DNA from 4 places in the Streptomyces sp. NPDC007929 genome. Region 3 is predicted to be linked to each of the others. Evidence: riboswitches for the same ligand, from Rfam matches in the RefSeq annotation. Region 3 holds a riboswitch; each other region holds the start of a gene.

Region 1 (4,890 bases), on a different contig from region 3:
GCTCTCCGGGAACGGTCGGCACCGTCGCCCCCGCCAGGCTCCGGCTCTCCTCGTGGCGGCCGGAGTGACCGGCTCCGCCATCGCGATCCCGCTCCTCGGGGCCTCCGGTGCCAGTGCGGCCGACGGCACGACCTGGGACCGGGTCGCGGACTGCGAGACCGGCGGCGCGTGGAGCCAGAACAGCGGCAACGGCTACTACGGCGGCCTGCAGTTGTCCCAGGCGGACTGGGAGAACCACGGCGGCCTCGACTACGCCGCGAGCGCCGACCTGGCCAGCCGCTCCCAGCAGATAGCCGTGGCCGAGAAGATCCTCGCCGAACAGGGTGTCGGCGCGTGGCGCACCTGCGGACTGCTCTCCGGGCTGGAGCAGGGCAAGGGCTCGGACTCCGACACGTCCGGTTCATCCGACTCGTCCGGCTCGTCCGACCCGACGGATTCGCCCGGCCTGCTCGACCGGCTCGGGTCGTCGCCGTCCGAGAGCCCCTCCGCGTCCCCGTCCCCCGACGCCTCGTCGGATACGGAGGATGAAACGACCAAGTCGGACAAGTCGCCTGAATCCACCGGCTCTCCGTCGGAGGACCAGTCGGACGACCAGGAGTCCGGCAGCTCTCCGTCGGCCACCCCCGGGAGCGGTGAGTCCGGTGACGCACGCCAGGGTGACGAGTCCTCGGCCCTGACCGACACCGGCTCCGGCCGCCACCGCGGCCCCAGCGCCGACGAGTCCCGATCGTCCGGCGGCGACCGCACGGACGAGTCCACGGGCCGTCACGCCTCGCGCGGCGACGAGGGCTCCGGAGAGGTTTCCGCTGAGGGCTCCGGCGACGCCGCCCAGGGCAACTACATCGTGGGAGTCGGTGACAGCCTCTGGTCCATCGCCGACGCCCTTGACGTCAGCGGTGGATGGCACGCGCTCTACGAGACCAACGAGACTGCCGTCGGCGCCGACCCGAACATCATCCACCCCGGTCAGAAGCTCACGGTGGAGGGCGAAGGGGACGAGAAGTAGCCGTTCGGGCAGTGCGGAAACGAGGGCGGAAGTCCCCCCGAAACCGCGCGAGTTCGCGTCATGATTCGCGGTGAATGTCCCGTTTGGGGCCCGTGAGAGATAGATCTCAGAAGCCCTGATCGTCTTTGAAATTCCGTCGATCGCGTGTCTACGGTCGTGACCGCTCGTCACCACGAGCCCCGGCTGCCGCAACGCCGAATCCTGCCAGCGGCCGTACGGGAACAGTCGTCGCGTCAAGCGCCGTAGGCAGGAGCGGGGGACCCAAGGTAGGTGCCCGACCGGCCAGTTGTGCCGGAAGGGCTTGGGGTGAAGCCGTGTCCCGGGAGGGACGCGGCCGGGCAACTCAACCGGCCCGAACCCGACAGCTCACCTCGCAGGCGTCGGTGAGGGGATCCACCATGCTGTTTTCCGGCAAGGGCAAGCACCGCCGTCCGTCCAAGGCCACCCGCGTCGTCGCGCTCGCCGGCGTCACCGGTGCCGCCGTCGCCGCCCCGCTGATGGCGGCCGGCAACGCCTCCGCCGCCACCGCCTCCGAGTGGGACGCCGTCGCCCAGTGCGAGGCCGGCGGCAACTGGTCCATCAACACCGGCAACGGCTACTACGGCGGTCTGCAGTTCTCCGCCTCCACCTGGGCCGGCTACGGCGGCACCAAGTACGCCGCCACCGCCGACCAGGCCACCAAGGCCCAGCAGATCGAGATCGGCGAGAAGGTTCTCGCGGGTCAGGGCAAGGGCGCCTGGCCGGTCTGCGGCAAGGGCCTGTCGAGCGCCGCCTACACCGGCGGCGGCTCCTCGGACGACTCGGGCAGCTCCTCGCAGAGCCAGCAGCAGAGCACCGAGTCCCGCGAGACCCAGCAGCCCGCCTCCCGTTCCGAGGAGCGCCCGGCGGCCAAGAAGACCGTCACCACCCCGACCGGCAAGAAGGTCAAGAAGGGTGACGGCGAGTACAAGGTCGTCAAGGGTGACACCCTCAGCTCCATCGCCGCTGACGAGAAGGTCAAGGGCGGCTGGGAGAAGCTCTTCCAGCTGAACAAGGACATCGTCGACGACGCCAACCTGATCTACCCGGGCCAGCAGCTGCACCTGAAGTAAGCAGCGGCCCAGCCCCGTCCCCACGGGCTCCCCGCCCCGGTGCGTCCTCCCCCGTACGCACCGGGGCGGGGTTTTTTCCGCAACGGGCTTTGTTCCGTTCGGAAACAATTTACTCTCGGTTCTGTCCATGGGGTGGGCGACCCGGTGGCCGATCGCCCCGGGCCGGTTAGGCTCATGTCGCGAGCCACCGGGCCCGCACCTCGCCGGGTCCACGCGACCCGCGTACCGCGTCACATCAAGAAGGAGATGCTCGTGCCGTCCATCGACGTCGTCGTAGCCCGGGAAATCCTGGACTCCCGAGGCAACCCCACGGTCGAGGTCGAGGTCGGCCTCGACGACGGCAGCACCGGTCGTGCCGCCGTCCCGTCCGGCGCCTCCACGGGCGCCTTCGAGGCCATCGAGCTCCGCGACGGCGACTCGAACCGCTACCTCGGCAAGGGTGTGGAGAAAGCCGTCCTCGCGGTCATCGAGCAGATCGGCCCGGAGCTGGTCGGCTATGACGCCACCGAGCAGCGCCTGATCGACCAGGCGATGTTCGACCTGGACGCCACCGACAACAAGGGCTCCCTCGGCGCCAACGCCATCCTCGGCGTCTCGCTCGCCGTCGCCCACGCCGCCTCCGAGGCCAGCGACCTGCCGCTGTTCCGCTACCTGGGCGGCCCCAACGCGCACCTGCTGCCGGTGCCGATGATGAACATCCTGAACGGCGGCTCGCACGCCGACTCCAACGTGGACATCCAGGAGTTCATGATCGCCCCGATCGGCGCGGAGTCCTTCTCCGAGGCCCTGCGCTGGGGCGCCGAGGTCTACCACACGCTGAAGAAGGTCCTGAAGAGCAAGGGCCTGGCCACCGGCCTCGGCGACGAGGGCGGCTTCGCCCCGAACCTCGGCTCCAACCGTGAGGCCCTCGACCTCATCCTCGAGGCCGTCAAGGAAGCCGGTTACACCCCCGGCGAGCAGATCGCCCTGGCGCTCGACGTCGCCGCCTCCGAGTTCTACAAGGACGGCGTCTACACGTTCGAGGGCAAGGAGCGCTCGGCGGCCGAGATGACCGAGTACTACGCGGAGCTCGTGGACGCGTACCCGCTCGTCTCCATCGAGGACCCGCTGTTCGAGGACGACTGGGAGGGCTGGAAGACCATCACCGCCAAGCTCGGTGACAAGGTCCAGCTCGTCGGCGACGACCTGTTCGTCACCAACCCCGAGCGCCTGGCCCGCGGCATCGAGGAGGGCGCCGCCAACGCCCTGCTGGTCAAGGTCAACCAGATCGGCTCGCTCACCGAGACCCTGGACGCCGTCGAGCTGGCCCAGCGCAACGGCTTCAAGTGCATGATGTCCCACCGCTCCGGCGAGACCGAGGACGTCACCATCGCCGACCTGGCCGTCGCCACCAACTGCGGCCAGATCAAGACCGGCGCCCCGGCCCGCTCCGAGCGCGTCGCCAAGTACAACCAGCTGCTGCGCATCGAGGAGATCCTCGACGACGCCGCGGTCTACGCCGGCCGCAGCGCCTTCCCGCGGTTTCGCTCTGCGAACTATTAAGCACAGCAAGGGCTGACCCCGGCCACAAGAGGCAGCGTCGTACGTACGTCCCCGTACTCGGTCCCGTACCGTGTCCGGGGACGTACGCGCGTATGACGGTGGAGCGGGAGGCGGACAGATGGCCGTGAAGGACCGGGACCGGTTCTCCACCGCGACCAGGATCCGGCTGCTCGGTGAGCAGACCGCGGCCCGGGTCTACCGTTCCCAGACCAAGCGCCAGGCCCGCCGCTCGCGGCTGACCGGCCGGGCCGCGCTGCTCGCCCTGGTGCTGTGCTCGCTGATCGTGGCCCTGGCCTACCCGATGCGGGAGTACGTCTCGCAGCGCGCCGAGATCGACGACCTCCAGCGCGAGCAGCGGCAGGCCCGCGAGCGTGTCGAACGGCTGCGCGACCAGAAGGCGCGCTGGCAGGACGACGCGTACGCCGAGCAGCAGATCCGGCAGCGGTTGCACTACGTCATGCCGGGGGAGACGGGCTTCATCGTCGTCGACCCGCACGCGGCGAAGCAGTCCCGCACCGACCTGGGGGCGGCCGACCGCCCCTGGTACTCCAACGTCTGGGACGGGGTCGACAAGGCCGACGCCGCCGCCGGTGACCCGCGCCCCGCCCAGTGACCTGAACCCAGAGAAAGACAGCCTGAAGACAGTCATGGAAACGCCCCCGCCGACCACCCCGCGCACCGAGCCCACCGACGCCGACGTCGAGGCCTTCAAGCAGCAGCTCGGTCGGCCCCCGCGCGGTCTGCGCGCGATCGCGCACCGCTGCCCGTGCGGACAGCCCGACGTCGTCGAGACGGCCCCGCGGCTGCCGGACGGCACACCGTTCCCCACGCTGTACTACCTGACGTGCCCGAAGGCCAACTCGGCGATCGGCACGCTGGAGGCCAACGGCGTGATGAAGGAGATGACCGAGCGGCTGGCCTCGGACCCGGAGCTCGCGGCGGCCTACCGGGCCGCGCACGAGGACTACATCCGGCGGCGCGACGAGATCGAGGAGCTGAAGAACTTCCCGAGCGCGGGCGGCATGCCGGACCGGGTGAAGTGCCTGCACGTTCTGGTGGCCCACTCGCTGGCCGCGGGGCCGGGCGTGAACCCGCTGGGCGACGAGGCGCTGGCGATGCTGCCCGAGTGGTGGCGCAAGGGCGCCTGTGTGACGACCGTCGAGGAGGACGCCCAGTGACCCGTGTCGCCGCCGTGGACTGCGGTACGAACTCCATCCGGCTCCTGGTCGCCGACGCGGACCCGGCGACCGG
Region 2 (4,890 bases), on a different contig from region 3:
GGAGTGCTCGCTGGTGCGGTGCTTGATGATCGTGCGGTACGAGGCGATCATGCGGCCCGCGCCCTTGCCGTCCGAGAGGATCTCGCGCAGCTGGTCCAGGTCGCCGTCGCGGACCATCTTCCAGAACTCGGCGCCGTCGGCCGGGTCGCTCAACGGCAGGTTCACATTGCGCACGCCGGGCAGCTCGACGTCCGGGCCCTCGAGCTTCTGGTCGGCCGCGTTGCGGAAGTCGAAGACCGTGTGCAGGCCCAGGGTCGTCAGGAAGGCGGCGTCCTGGCCGGTCGCATGGGCGAGGTGACCGCTGCGGAACAGCACGCCCTGGCGCACCCGCCGTCCGTCCACGGTCGGAAGTCCGCCCACGTCACGGAAGTTGCGCACTCCGGCCAGCTCGGGCTCGGTCGACGGGACCTGCTGTGTCACGAGGGCTCCTCCCCTTCGGCGCCGCCGCCGCGGCTCGCCGGCGGGCACGACTCGACGATACGACATGCCTGCCTGGGGCAATGAGTTGTCCACAGGCGTTGCCCGGAGCCCCCACGGCCCTTGATGATGTTGCCGCCTGGTCGCACCTGATCGGGCTTGTTCGAATCTGTGAGGGCGCGATGCTGGAGATCTCCGAAGACGGTCGTACGTGGGTGCTCTCCGGGCCGGCCGGCAGCTACGCCGTCCATGTCACCGAGCGGGACGAGCTGCTGCACCTGCACTGGGGTCCCCGGATCGGTCTCGCCGACGCCGAGGCCCTCGCGGTCCGGCCGCTGCCGGACTACTGGCCCTTCGAGTCCCCGCTCGACGGACGCGAGGAGTATCCGGTCGAGGGCGGCCCGCGTTTCGTCCGCCCGGCCCTGTCCGTGCGCACGGCCGATCGGCGTGGCACCGAGTGGGTCTTCGAGGGGCACGAGGCCGAGGGCGGCGAGCTGCGCCTGCGGTTCCGCGACGGGGATCTCACCATCACGCTGCACTACCGGACGCGCTCCTCGACAGATGTCGTCGAGCGGTGGGTGACCCTGGCCAACCAGGGGCCGGCCGTCGAGCTGCTGCGCGCAGACTCCGCCACCTGGACCCTGCCCGACCGCGACACCTGGCGGCTGTCCCAGCTGCACGGCCGCTGGGGTGCCGAGTCCCGGCTGACGCGCTCCGGCCTCACCCACGGCGAGAAGGTCATCGGCAGCCGTCGCGGCCACACCTCGCACCAGCACCTGCCCTGGGTCGCCCTCGACGCCGACGCCACCGAGGAGCACGGGGAGGTCTACAGCTGCGCCCTCGGCTGGTCCGGGTCGTGGCGCATCGCCGTGGCCCGGTTGCCCGACGCGCGCGTGCAGATCACCGGCGGCGCCGGCCACGACGACGCGGGCCTGCTGACGCTGGGCACGGGGGAGTCGTACACGACCCCGGTCTTCGCCGGGCTCTGGAGCGACGGCGGCTTCGGCGGGGCCAGCCGTGCCTGGCACGCCTACCAGCGGGCGCATGTCGTCCCGGACGCCGAGCGGGACCGGCCGGTGCTGTTCAACTCCTGGGAGGCCACCGAGTTCGACATCTCCGAGGAGCAGCAGCGGGCGCTCGCCGAGCGGGCCGCGGCCATGGGCGTCGAGCTCTTCGTGGTCGACGACGGCTGGTTCGGGGCGCGTACCAGCGACCGGGCCGGACTCGGTGACTGGACCCCGAACCCCGGCCGCTTCCCGGGCGGGCTGAAGCCGCTCGCCGACCATGTGCACGGCCTGGGCATGCGGTTCGGGATCTGGGTCGAGCCCGAGATGGTCAACCCGGACAGCGACCTGTACCGCGCGCACCCCGACTGGGTCCAGTACCAACCGGGACGAAAGCGGACGGAGTTCCGCAATCAGCTCGTACTCAATCTCGCCCGCGAGGACGTCCGGGAGTACCTCTGGGAGCAGCTCCACGGGCTTCTCGCCGGCGCTCCGATCGACTACGTCAAGTGGGACTTCAACCGCTGCTTCACCGACGCCGGCTGGCCGGACGACCCCTACCCGCAGCGGCTGTGGGTCGACCATGTGCACGGCCTGTACGCCCTGCTGGACCGGCTGCGGGCCGCGCATCCTGGGGTGGCCTTCGAGTCCTGCTCGGGAGGCGGCGGCCGGATCGACCTCGGAGTGCTGAGCCGCACGGACCAGGTGTGGACCTCCGACAACACCGATCCGCTCGACCGGCTCGCCATCCAGCACGGCTTCAGCCAGATCCATCCCGCCCGGGTCATGGCCGCCTGGGTCACCGACAGCCCGAACGCCATGCTCAACCAGCGGGCCAGCTCCCTGCGCTTCCGGTTCGTCAGTGCCATGGCCGGGGTGCTCGGCGTCGGCGGTGACCTCACGCGGTGGACGCCTGAGGAACTCTCCGAGGCGCGGGAGTGGGTGGCGCTCTACAAGGAGATCCGGCCCGTGGTGCAGCGCGGCGACCTGTACCGGCTGCGTCCCCCGCAGGGTGGAGCCAGTGCCGTGCAGTACGTCCTCGGTGACGAGATCGTCGTCCTCGCCTGGCTCCAGGCGCAGCGCTACGGCGAGCCCGTGCCGGCGCTCCGGCTGCGTGGTCTCGATCCGGCAGCATCGTACGAATGCCTCGAAACGGGCGAAGTTCACCGAGGGGTCGTACTGCTGCATCACGGACTTCGGGTCCCTCTGCGGGGGGATCTGGACGCCGCGGTGGTCCGTCTTAAGCGGAAGTAGTCGTTCTGTCCGAATAGGGAATTTCGGCCGCTAAGGGATAACGTGCCCCGATCGTAAAGGAGATGAGGTCGGGGCGCGTGACCATCGTCATATCCGTGACGATGCGTTGTCGCCATGTTCACGTAATTCTGGCGCCAATCAGGCTCATTGAGGAATGCCGGAGATCGCTAATCCACGCTCGGTGACCGCGGTTGTGCCGACACGTCAGGGAAAACACCGTCACACGCAACCGCACGCTTGTCCCCTTGCGTCTTGGTCGCTTACGTTCCACACCAATCCGGACGGACGCCTAATCCTGCCGCCGCCCGGAGTCCGCACACACTGACCCGACGTACGGCAGGAGCGGGGGACCCACAGGTAAGACGCCTGTTCCGGTTCCCGGAACGGCTTGGGGTTAAGTCGCGCCACGGCGCGGCCGGGCATCTCCAGCTCGCACCCGACAGCTCACCTCGCAGGCGACGGAGAGGAATTCGCCATGCCCGCGAAGGGTAAGCACCGCCGCCCCAAGACCCAGCGTTTCACCCGCTCCATCGCCGTCGCCGGAACCGGTGGGGCCGCTCTCGCCCTGCCGCTCATGGGGGCCGCCGGCGCCCACGCCGCCACCCCGCAGTCGGCTCCGGAAAAGGCCGTCCAGTCCGCCCCGGCCACCGGGAAGAAGGCCGCCGAAAAGGCCAATGGCCCCCGCACGTACACCGTGAAGGCCGGCGACTACCTCGCGAAAATCGCCGACGACCAGAACGTCAGCGGCGGCTGGAAGAAGCTCTACTCGGACAACCGTGACGCCGTCGGCTCCGACCCGTCGCTGATCCACCCGGGCCTGAAGCTGTCGATCGGCAAGAAGGCCGCGAGCGCGCCGAAGGCCTCGGCCCCGGCCGCTCCGAAGGCCTCGGCCCAGAAGTCCTCGGCCGCCGAGTCGGCGCCGAAGGCCGAGACCGCCGCCGAGCCGGCCGCCGCCAAGCCCGCAGCCAAGCCCGCCGCCGAGAGCAACGCCGGTGGCTACGTCCTCCCGGTGGACGGCGCCGGCGTCGGCACCCCGTACCACATGTCCGGCAGCATGTGGTCCAGCGGCTACCACACCGGTGTCGACTTCGTCGTCCCCACCGGCACCTCCCTCAAGGCCGTCGGCGCCGGCGAGGTCGTCTCCGCCGGCTGGGGCGGCGCGTACGGCAACCAGGTCGTCATCAAGCTGAACGACGGTCACTACGCCCAGTACGCCCACCTGTCCCAGCTCTCCGTCTCGGCCGGCCAGACCGTGACGGCCGGGCAGCAGGTCGGCCTGTCGGGCGCGACCGGCAACGTGACCGGACCGCACCTGCACTTCGAGATCCGCACCTCGCCGGACTACGGCTCCGACGTCGACCCGGTCGCCTTCCTGCGCTCGCACGGCGTCTCCGTCGGCTGACCCAGCGCACGACCACCTGCCTGACACGCCTCCGAAGGCCGGACCCCGATCCCCGGGTCCGGCCTTCGGTGTGTCCACGGTTCACCCCGAAACATCCCTGACAAGCGGCGTATTCCGGAGTTGGCGAACCCTTTAGGAGTGGCTTATCTCACCGCCCGTCAACCCTTTCCTACGGTCGCGTAAGTCACATTCGAAGGTGAATCATGAGCTGTTGTGGCAGACGATTCGAAGAGTGACAGCAGAGCAGTGATCGGGTCGTACGTGGCGCTGGGGGACAGCTTCACCGAGGGCGTCGGCGACCCAGGTCCCGACGGGGCGTTCGTCGGCTGGGCCGACCGGTTCGCCGTCCTGCTCGCCGACCGCAGACCCGAGGGCGACTTCCGGTACAGCAATCTCGCCGTACGCGGAAAGCTCCTCGACCAGATCGTGGCGGACCAGGTTCCGCGGGCCGTCCAGATGGCCCCGGACCTCGTCTCGTTCTGCGCCGGGGGCAACGACATCATCCGGCCCGGCACCGACCCGGACGAGGTGGCCGAGCGGTTCGAACGGGCGCTGGCCCTGCTCACCGCCGTGTCCGGCACGGTCATGGTGACGACCGGTTTCGACACCCGTGGCGTGCCCGTGCTCAAGCACCTGCGCGGCAAGATCGCCACGTACAACGGACACGTCAGGGCCATCGCCGACCGGTACGGCTGCCCGGTCCTGGACCTGTGGTCCCTGCGCAGCGTGCAGGACCGCAGGGCCTGGGACGCCGACCGGCTGCACCTGTCGCCGGAGGGGCACACGCGCGTGGCGCTCCGCGCGGGCCAGGTG
Region 3 (4,890 bases):
CAGCACCGCCCAGAGCACCATGGCGAGGGCCAGCAGAGCCTCGGCGACGGGCTGCCGGCCGGCCGCGGAGAAGCCGGTGCCGAGGACGGCGGTCGCCGCCACGGTGGTGAGCGCGGCCGGCGTCTCCGCCTGCCACACGCCGCGCCGCCGCTGGGCGAGGCCCGCGACCGCCACCAGCCAGCTCGCGCAGGCCAGGCCCAGGGCGATGCGGGCCAGGGCCGCGTGCCCCGCCGAGTCGAGACCGACCGACACGATGCCGGTCGCCAGCGCATACGTCGACCACCAGGTGGCAAACGGGGAGGGACCGGGCATAACGCCGATGCTAGAGAGCGCCACCCGGGTTGGGAGAGGGGCACGCGCGCGTGCCCCTCAAAAACGTGCCGGGACTGCTCAGGCCGGGCGCACCACGCTGTGGATCGCGGACTCGCCGTCGTAGTAGATCGACTCCTCGCGCACGTACGTGCCGGGCTTCGGGGCGTGGATCATCATGCCGTTGCCGATGTAGATCCCGACGTGGGTGACGTCGTCGTAGAAGAACACCAGGTCGCCCGGCTGGGCCTGGGAGAGCGGGACCGTGGTGCCGGCGTTCACCTGGTCGTAGGTGGTGCGCGGCAGGGTGACGCCCGCGGCCTTCCAGGCGGCCTGGGTGAGGCCGGAGCAGTCGTAGGAGCCGGGTCCGACCGCGCCCCACACATACGGCTTGCCGATCTGGGCGCGGGCGAAGGCGAGCGCCTTCTCGGCCTTGGTGGCGTACGAGGAGTCGGCCGGTGCCGTGGAAGAGGACGAGCCGGAATCCGACGAGCCCGAACCCGTCCCCGAGGAGGAGGACCCGCTGTCCTGCCGCTGTGCCGCCTCTTCCTGGGCCTTCTGCCGCGCGGCCTGCTCCCGGGCCAGCTCGTCGGCCTTGCGGGCGGCCTCCGCCCGCTTCTCCTTCTCGATCGCCGCGAGCCGGGCCTTCTCCTCGGCGGTCAGCTTCGACATCAGCTCGCGTGCGTCGGCGAGCTTGCGCTGGACGGTGGCCTTGGCGGTCTTCAGGCCGTCCTGCGATTCGGTGAGCGTCTGGAGGCTCTCGGTGGCCTCCCGGCGCTTCTTCATCGTCTCGGACTGCTGCGTGACGTAGTCGTCGACCGCGTCCTTCTGACGGCCGGTCATCCGGTCCATCAGCTGGGTCTGGTCGAAGTAGTCCTGAGGGGTGTCCGCGAGCAGGAACGTCGCGGTGTCCGGGGCGGCGGCGCCGGTGCGGTACTGGGCGGAGGCGAAGGAACCCAGCTCCTCGCGCGCCTCGTTGAGCTTCTGGGTGCGCTGGGCGACGTCGTCGAGGAGGGTGTCGACGCGCTTGCGCTGCTTCGCGGTCTTCTCCTTGGCCGCGTTGTACTTGTCGGTCGCCGACTCGGCCTGGCGGTACAGGTCGTCGACCTTCTTCTCGACTTCCTCCAGGCTGGGCTTGTCGTCGGCCGCGGGGGCGGCGTTGGCCGACTGGGACAGCAGGGCCACGGAGGTGAGAGCCGCCGTCGCGAGGGCGGGGGTCCGTATGCCTGCCACGCGCGTGCCCGTAGGACGCGACTTGCGGTGCGACGCCAAGGGAGGCGACTCCTTCCACGTTCCGCCTACCGAGTTAGCTGTCGGGTTCGGGCGGGTGGTTCGGAAGGTTTGCCCTACGGCCGTCTCCGGACAGGGAGTCGGGCCGATTCACCCCAGGTTCACGGTTGGGTCCCCGGCTCCGGCTGCCGCTGCGGCGTGCCGGACTCGGCGGAGGCCGCGCGGCCCGGCGACGTTCGCCGGTGGGGGTCATGCGGCCTGGTCGCACCGTAGCCAACTCGTGTGGCCCCTGTGAAGGTTGATGGGTGATATGCCCGATACATTTTCGTGACCTTACTCATGAGCGTCGCCGAGAGTGAGCGATCGAGGGCGATTGGTTGTGAGTCGTCCGCAATTGAGGGGGGTGTGGCAGGGCGTGATCGCACGGTCATGGAGGGCGACAATGCGCCGCCGGTCCGGCCCGTCAGGGGCCCGGCGCGGCCCGATGTTCTCGGGGCGGCGGCGGGCTGTCAGTGGGGCGCCCTAGACTCGGAGAGCGATGAGCAGCCTCTTTGACGACAACTTCCTGGCGAGCCTCCAGGCCCAGCGGGGCCCGGCCGACGAGCCCCCGCCGCCACCCGAGGACGATCACGTACCGGAGCCGGTTCCGGACGATCTGTTCGGCGGGAAGTTCGACGCGCCCCCGGACCGATGGGGGTCCCCCCGCTCGAGCGGAGCCGAGAGTGGGGGAGGCTACTACCGCGACGGCGCCCCCCGCCCGGTGATCGACTCCGCCGCGCTGCTGGAAGGGCTGAACGACAACCAGCGCGCCGCCGTCGTCCACTCCGGCTCCCCGCTGCTCATCGTGGCCGGAGCCGGGTCCGGCAAGACCCGTGTGCTCACCCACCGCATCGCGCACCTGCTCGCCGAGCGGGACGTGCACCCGGGCCAGATCCTCGCGATCACCTTCACCAACAAGGCCGCCGGCGAGATGAAGGAGCGCGTCGAGCAGCTCGTCGGCCCGCGCGCCAACGCCATGTGGGTCATGACGTTCCACAGCGCGTGCGTGCGCATCCTGCGCCGGGAGAGCAAGAAGCTCGGCTTCACCTCCTCCTTCTCGATCTACGACGCCGCCGACTCCAAGCGCCTGATGGCCCTGGTCTGCCGCGACCTGGACCTCGACCCCAAGCGCTTCCCGCCCAAGTCCTTCAGCGCCAAGATCAGCAACCTGAAGAACGAGCTGATCGACGAGGAGGACTTCGCCGCCCAGGCCGCCGACGGCTTCGAGAAGACCCTCGCCCAGGCCTACGTCATGTACCAGTCACGGCTGCGCGAGGCCAACGCCCTCGACTTCGACGACCTGATCATGACGACGGTCAATCTGCTGCGCGCCTTCCCGGACGTCGCCGAGCACTACCGCCGCCGCTTCCGGCACGTCCTGGTCGACGAGTACCAGGACACCAACCACGCCCAGTACGCCCTGGTGCGCGAGCTGGTCGGCACCCCCTCGGAGCACCCCGTCGACGTGCCGCCCGAGGCCGAGGTCCCGCCCGCCGAGCTGTGCGTGGTGGGCGACGCCGACCAGTCGATCTACGCCTTCCGCGGCGCGACCATCCGCAACATCCTCCAGTTCGAGGAGGACTACCCGGACGCCACCACGATCCTGCTCGAGCAGAACTACCGCTCCACGCAGACCATCCTCAGCGCCGCCAACGCCGTCATCGAGCGCAACGAGTCCCGCCGCCCCAAGAACCTGTGGACCAACGCGGGCTCCGGCGCGCAGATCACCGGCTACGTCGCCGACACCGAGCACGACGAGGCGCAGTTCGTCGCCGACGAGATAGACCGCCTCACCGACGCGGGCGAGGCGAAGGCCGGCGACGTCGCCGTCTTCTACCGCACCAACGCCCAGTCCCGTGTCTTCGAAGAGATCTTCATCCGCGTCGGCCTGCCCTACAAGGTCGTCGGTGGCGTCCGCTTCTACGAGCGCAAGGAGGTCCGGGACGTCCTGGCCTACCTGCGCGTGCTCGCCAACCCGGAGGACTCGGTGCCGCTGCGCCGGATCCTCAACGTCCCCAAGCGGGGCATCGGCGACCGCGCCGAGGCGATGATCGACGCCCTGTCCCAGCGCGAGAAGATCAGCTTCCCGCAGGCGCTCAAGCGCGTCGACGAGGCGTACGGCATGGCCGCCCGCTCCACCAACGCCGTCAAGAGGTTCAACACGCTGATGGAGGACCTCCGCACCATCGTCGAGTCCGGCGCCGGACCGGCCACGGTGCTGGAGGCCGTCCTGGAGCGCACCGGCTACCTCGCCGAGCTCCAGGCCTCCACCGACCCGCAGGACGAGACCCGGATCGAGAACCTCCAGGAACTCGCTGCCGTCGCCATGGAGTTCGAACAGGAGCGCGGTGAGGACGAGCAGGGCACCCTGTCCGACTTCCTCGAACAGGTCGCGCTGGTCGCCGACTCCGACCAGATCCCCGACGAGGAGGACGGCGACGGCGTCATCACCCTGATGACCCTGCACACCGCCAAGGGCCTGGAGTTCCCGGTCGTCTTCCTCACCGGCATGGAGGACGGCGTGTTCCCGCACATGCGCGCCCTCGGCCAGACCAAGGAACTGGAGGAGGAGCGGCGCCTGGCCTACGTCGGCATCACCCGCGCGCGCGAGCGGCTCTACCTGACCCGGTCCACCCTGCGCAGCGCATGGGGTCAGCCCTCCTACAACCCGCCCTCGCGGTTCCTGGAGGAGATCCCGCCGGCCCACGTGGAGTGGAAGCGGACGGGAGCGACCGCGCCCGCGGCCTCCGGGCCGGTCTCGGCGGTGGCGGCCTCGCTGTCGTCGTCCCGCTCGCGCTCGTCGGCGTCGGGCGCCTCCGGTTTCGCCACGCGCCGCACCTCGGAGAAGCCCGTGGTGTCACTGGCGGTCGGGGACCGCGTCACACACGACCAGTTCGGGCTCGGGACCGTCGTCGGAGTCAAGGGCACGGGCGGCAACGCCGAGGCGACGATCGACTTCGGCGACACCAAGCCCAAGCGGCTGCTGCTGCGGTACGCGCCGGTGGAGAAGCTGTAGCGCCCTGACCTGAGGACGCGCCGATGCGCCCCTGTCCGCTCGACGGGCGGGGGCCGCCGGGACGTTACGTCTCGGCGGACGGGAGCTGTCGGGACTCTACGTCTCGTAGGGCCGGGGTGCTGCCGGGACTCTACGTCTCGTAGGGCCGGGGGGCTGTCGGACGTTACGCCGGGTCGATGCCGTGGCTGCGCAGCCACGGGAGCGGGTCGATCGCCGAGCCGCCGCCCGGACGCACCTCGAAGTGCAGGTGCGGGCCGGTGGAGTTGCCGGAGTTGCCGGAGCGCGCGATCGGATCG
Region 4 (4,890 bases), on a different contig from region 3:
CCGGGCCGGGCGGGGCAACCCCGGGGCCGACTTCGCCGTACGGGAGCGGGACCTGCTGGGCGAGCTGTGGCGGCGCCGGGAGGTGGCCCGCCCGGCGCTGGACCACGCGGCCCGGGTCACCGCGCCTCCGGTCCCGGTGACGGTCCCACCCTGGCCGGTGTACGGGGTGTACGGCTACGGCCACCAGCGGGCGCCGTACCCCGCGTACACCCCGTACGCGGCGTACGGCTACACCCCGTACCCCGCGTACAACCCGTACCGCCTCTGACCCCGCAAACCCCTCAAACCCCTCAAACCCCCCACCGCCACCAGGCCACCGCGACCGCCCAGCCCTCCCCGGCCCCAGGCCCCAGGCCCCAGGCCACCCCGCACCCGAGCGCGGTCCCCGCTCAAGCCGAGGCCGCCGTAAGCGCGTCCACCTCCGTCTCCGAGAGCGTCAGCTCCCCGACACCGAGCAGGGCGGGCAGCTGTTCCACCGTCCGCGCGGAAGCGATCGGCGCCGCCACGGTCGGCCGGGCGGCGAGCCAGGCGAGAGCCACGGTGGCGACAGGAACGCCGTGCGCGGCGGCGACCTTGTCGAGGGCGTCGAGGACCCGCCGCCCCCGTTCGGTCTCCAGATGCTTGGCGGCACCGCCCGCCCGCGCGCTCTCGACCTCCGTACCGGGCCGGTACTTCCCCGTGAGGAAACCAGCCGCGAGCGCGTAGTACGGAACGGCCGCGAGTCCGGCCCGCTCGGCGAGGTCCTGGAGCTCGCCCTCGTACGTGTCACGGGAGACGAGGTTGTAGTGCGGCTGGAGGGCGACGTACCGGGCGAGGCCCTCGCGGTCGGAGAACGCCAGGGACGCCCGCAGCCGTTCGGCGGAGATGTTGGAGGCGGCGATGTGCCGCACCTTGCCGGCCTTCACGAGTTCGTCGAGCGCGCCGATGATCTCCTCGACGGGCACGTCGGGCTGGTCGAAGTGCGTGTAGTACAGGTCGATGTAGTCGGTGCGCAGCCGCCGCAGTGAGGCGTCGGCGGCGGCCTTGATGGTGGCGGCGGACAGGCCCCGGAAGTCGGGGTGCTGGCTGACCTTCGTGGCGACGACGACGTCGGAGCGGTTGCCGCGCGCGTCGAGCCAGGCGCCCAGGATGGTCTCGGACTCACCGCCCCGATTGCCGTCGACCCAGGCCGAGTAGACATCGGCGGTGTCGACGAAGTTGCCACCGGCGGCGGTGTAGGCGTCGAGGACGGCGAACGACTGCTCCTGGTCGGCGGTCCAGCCGAAGACGTTGCCGCCGAGGGCGAGGGGGAAGACCTCGAGGTCGGAAGTGCCGAGCTTGCGAAGAGACGTCATGCTCGGTGTCAACGACCGTACGGGAGCGCCCCATTCCACAACGAACGCAAAACCCCCGTAAACCCAGGGCCCCCACGCCCCACGGCCCCACGCCCCACGCCCCCCACCACAAAGCCGACGGCCCTGACGTCGAGGAGACGTAGTCAGGGCCGCCGATGCTTCAACACAGTGGTTCCGCTTACGGGTTCAGCCCCTTGCCCCGCAGCCACGCCATCGGGTCGATGCCACTGGCGGACCCACCGGAGTGGACCTCGAGGTGCAGGTGCGCCCCGGTGACGTTGCCCGTTGCACCCACGCGTCCGATGACGTCGCCGGTGCTGACCTTCTGGCCGACGCTGACGCCGATGGAGGACTGGTGCGCGTACCAGATCTCGGTGCCGTCATCGAGGGTGAGGACGGTCTTGTAGCCGTAGGAGCCGTTCCAGCCCGCCTCGGTGATGGTGCCGCTGTGCACGGCCTTGATCGGCGTGCCCGTGGGGGCGGCGAAGTCCAGGCCCGTGTGGTAGCCGGAGGACCAGTAGGCGCCGGCCTGGCCGAAGCTGGAGGTGATGGTGTACGAGGAGGTCGGCAGCGTGAACTGCTTGGCCAGGGCGGCGAGACGCTCGGCCTCGGCCTTCTTCCTGGCCTCCTCCTCCGCCTTCTCTTTGGCCTCGGCGGCCTTGGCCTTGGCTTCCTTCTCCGCCTTGGCGACGGCTTCCTCGGCCGCCTTCTCGGCGGCGGCAGCGGCGTCCTCGGCTGCCTTGGTCTCGATCTGCTCCTGCTGGTGCTCGACCTGCGCCATGATCCGGGCGCGCAGCGCGTCACCGGCGCCGGCGCGGGCGCGGGCGCCGGACGTGCCCTCCGCGGTGTCCGCGGTGGTGGTGCCGAGGCTGCTGAGCGGGGTGGCGGAACCTTCGGGGGTGTCGTCGTCCGAGATGAGGGAACCCACCGAGGGCAGGTCCGGCACGGAGATGGACACCGGGGGCTTGCCGGTCTGGGCACTGGCCATGCCGCCGGCGCCCACGGCGGCTATGACGCCGACGCCCAGGACGGTGGAGCTGCGGGCGAGACCTCCGCCGCGCTGCTTGGTGACGCGGTGCCGGCCACGGACGGGACGGATGGACTCCTCGGTGGGGTTCCACTCCTGGAACGGGCCCTCGTCGGTGCGCTGACCGCCGAAGCCGAAGGTGTCGGTCTCGCGCTTCGGCGCATACGGGGCCGCGGGGGCAGGCCGGTTGGACGCCACGTGGGCGTACTCCTTTCCTTCCTTCTCGCCTACCGGGTTAGCTGACGGGTTCGGAGCAGGAAGGTCTCCTACGCGCGTATACCTGCCGTGCTTCCACGGTGGTATCCGCCCGATTCACCCCAAGTGGTGGTTCCCCGGTTCCCTTTCGGGATTCGGCGCGTGCGCACGGAGCCGCCTTCTGTGACGGCTGGGACGACCGCGCTGCGTTATCGAACGTTAATGGAGGCGCGAGGGGTATTCCAGCGGTTCCGCTTGATCATTAACCTTTTTCGCGCGGACTTACCTGCCATGACTGGCCCAAATCGGGCGAGTTGACCGCACCGCAAGTGACTGACGGGTTTTGACGGTGTGTCAGTTGTTATGCGGAACGGCACGGTTCGCTCACCGACCGTAGCGCTCCACGGGCAAGCATCAGGAAGGCCCCCGAGATGAAGGCCGATGAAAAGCACCGAGGGCCGGAACCCTTTCGGATTCCGGCCCTCGGCCTTCAGTAGCGGGGACAGGATTTGAACCTGCGACCTCTGGGTTATGAGCCCAGCGAGCTACCGAGCTGCTCCACCCCGCGTCGTTGTGTCACTAGTGTACGCCATCCGCGGGACCACTCGCGCACACCACCGCCCGGCCCCCGATCGCCCCGGTCACACACCCACCCCCCGCCAGCACTCAGCCCACCAGATGACGGTTCGGGGCCTTGGCCCGCTCCTCGTGTTCCAGGAGGACGACGACCTCCACCCCCCGGGCCGCGAGGAGGCCGCTGCCGTCGGCGTCCGTCACGAAGGTGTCCGGCTCGCGCCAGGCCGTGACGACCCGCCGTACGCCCGCGTCGACGATCAGCCGGGCGCAGGGGGCGGGGCGCGAGGCGCGGCGGGCGCACGGCTCCAGGCTGCTGTACACCGTCGCGCCGGGCAGGCGCGGGTCGGCCGGGTCGAGCTTGGCCAGGGCCGCCTCCTCGGCGTGCACGACCGGGTCGCCCGCCTCGCGGGAGTGGCCGCGGGCCAGTTCCGTACCGTCGTCGGCGACCACGACCGCGCCGACGCTGAACGCCGTGTCCGACGGCGGGCACTGCGAGGCCAGTTCGCAGGCGAGGGCCAGCCAGTGGTGGTCGGCGGCGACGGGGAGGGGGCCGGTGCCCGGGGCGGTCGGCTCGTAGCGCATCAGCACGACGTCCTCGATCCGCCGTGACTCCAGCAGCCGGAGCCGGCCGCCCTGGTAGCCGCCGGGGCCGAAGAGGCGGGGAGCCCGGGGGTCGCCCACGAAGAGCGGGGCGAGGACCAGCTGGAGTTCGTCGGCGAGGCCCTGGGTGAGGAGCTGGGTGTGGATCAGGCCGCCGCCCTCGACCATGAGCCGCTCCACGCCCCGGACGTCGTGCAGGTGCGTGAGCAGCCGCCGCCAGTCGAGGTCGGCGCCGAGCGGGACGACGTCGGTGGCCAGGCCGAGGGTGCGGGCACGCTCGGCGCCCCGGTCGGTGGTGTAGAGGACCTTCTCGCCGCCGGTGTGCCAGAAGCGGGCGTCCGGTTCGAGGTCTCCGGAGCCGCTGACGGTGACCTTGAGGGGGTACTCGGGCTTGCCCGCGGCCATGCGGGCGGCCCGCCGCCGCTCCGAGTTCACCAGCAGCCGGGGATTGTCGGCGCGGATGGTGCCGGCGCCGATCAGGATGGCGTCGACGCCGGCCCGGACCTCGTCGACCCGGTCGAAGTCGGCCGGGCTGGACAGCAGCAGCCGGTCGGGGCCGGTGTCGTCCAGGTAGCCGTCCAGGGAGACGGCGGCGGACAGCAGGACGTACGGGTGGGGCATCGGTGCTCCGCGGCTGGTCGGGACGGCGGGAAGGAGTGTCGAGAAGGAGAGGAGCGGCGGGACGGAGTGGCGGCGGCGGGACGGGCTTGGTTCAAGTTTGAAACAAACCTACACTGGCGACATGACGACTCGCTGGCTCAGCCCCGATGAGCAGCGCGCCTGGCGCGCCTACATCGCCGCCTCGCTCCTCCTGGAGGACGCGATCGACCGGCAACTCCAGCAGGACGCCGGCATGCCGCACCTGTACTACTCCATCCTGTCCGTCCTGTCGGAGTCCCCGGAACAGCGGCTGCGCATGACCGATCTCGCCGAGCGGCTGAAGATCACGCGCAGCCGGCTGACGTACGCGGTCACGCGACTGGAGAAGGACGGGATGCTGCGGCGCGAGGCCTGCCCCCAGGACAAGCGGGGCAGTGTCGCGGCGCTGACGGAGGAGGGATTCGCCGTGCTGGAGCGGGCGGCACCCGGGCACGTCGAGACCGTGCGGGGCTTCCTGTTCGACCGGCTCAGCGAGGAGCAGGTGGGGCAGCTGGAGGA

The links. A riboswitch is a leader RNA that binds a small molecule or an ion and turns the genes downstream of it on or off. The one in region 3 is predicted to bind cyclic di-AMP.
Region 1: linked by a shared signal. The riboswitch ahead of ACFZDE_RS23265 (transglycosylase family protein) and the one ahead of ACFZDE_RS11520 (NlpC/P60 family protein) in region 3 are both predicted to bind cyclic di-AMP.
Region 2: linked by a shared signal. The riboswitch ahead of ACFZDE_RS15880 (peptidoglycan DD-metalloendopeptidase family protein) and the one ahead of ACFZDE_RS11520 (NlpC/P60 family protein) in region 3 are both predicted to bind cyclic di-AMP.
Region 4: linked by a shared signal. The riboswitch ahead of ACFZDE_RS17445 (peptidoglycan DD-metalloendopeptidase family protein) and the one ahead of ACFZDE_RS11520 (NlpC/P60 family protein) in region 3 are both predicted to bind cyclic di-AMP.

Annotation. Positions count from the first base shown of each region.
Region 1 covers NZ_JBIBKD010000006.1:555,814-560,703, forward strand. The annotation lists gene ACFZDE_RS23260 (transglycosylase family protein) at 1-1,006, shown strand, start outside; cyclic di-AMP (ydaO/yuaA leader) riboswitch at 1,235-1,401, shown strand; gene ACFZDE_RS23265 (transglycosylase family protein) at 1,405-2,097, shown strand; gene eno (phosphopyruvate hydratase) at 2,350-3,639, shown strand; gene ACFZDE_RS23275 (septum formation initiator family protein) at 3,758-4,252, shown strand; gene ACFZDE_RS23280 (DUF501 domain-containing protein) at 4,287-4,817, shown strand; gene ACFZDE_RS23285 (exopolyphosphatase) at 4,814-4,890, shown strand, end outside.
Region 2 covers NZ_JBIBKD010000004.1:507,936-512,825, forward strand. The annotation lists gene ACFZDE_RS15870 (tyrosine-protein phosphatase) at 1-420, opposite strand, end outside; gene ACFZDE_RS15875 (alpha-galactosidase) at 600-2,675, shown strand; cyclic di-AMP (ydaO/yuaA leader) riboswitch at 2,985-3,146, shown strand; gene ACFZDE_RS15880 (peptidoglycan DD-metalloendopeptidase family protein) at 3,151-4,077, shown strand; gene ACFZDE_RS15885 (GDSL-type esterase/lipase family protein) at 4,324-4,890, shown strand, end outside.
Region 3 covers NZ_JBIBKD010000003.1:404,157-409,046, forward strand. The annotation lists gene ACFZDE_RS11515 (hypothetical protein) at 1-312, opposite strand, end outside; gene ACFZDE_RS11520 (NlpC/P60 family protein) at 391-1,581, opposite strand; cyclic di-AMP (ydaO/yuaA leader) riboswitch at 1,589-1,762, opposite strand; gene pcrA (DNA helicase PcrA) at 2,078-4,594, shown strand; gene ACFZDE_RS11530 (peptidoglycan DD-metalloendopeptidase family protein) at 4,758-4,890, opposite strand, start outside.
Region 4 covers NZ_JBIBKD010000005.1:17,375-22,264, forward strand. The annotation lists gene ACFZDE_RS17435 (PrsW family glutamic-type intramembrane protease) at 1-268, shown strand, start outside; gene ACFZDE_RS17440 (aldo/keto reductase) at 390-1,334, opposite strand; gene ACFZDE_RS17445 (peptidoglycan DD-metalloendopeptidase family protein) at 1,513-2,559, opposite strand; cyclic di-AMP (ydaO/yuaA leader) riboswitch at 2,571-2,727, opposite strand; tRNA gene ACFZDE_RS17450 (tRNA-Met) at 3,051-3,124, opposite strand; gene ACFZDE_RS17455 (dihydrofolate reductase family protein) at 3,223-4,353, opposite strand; gene ACFZDE_RS17460 (MarR family transcriptional regulator) at 4,475-4,890, shown strand, end outside.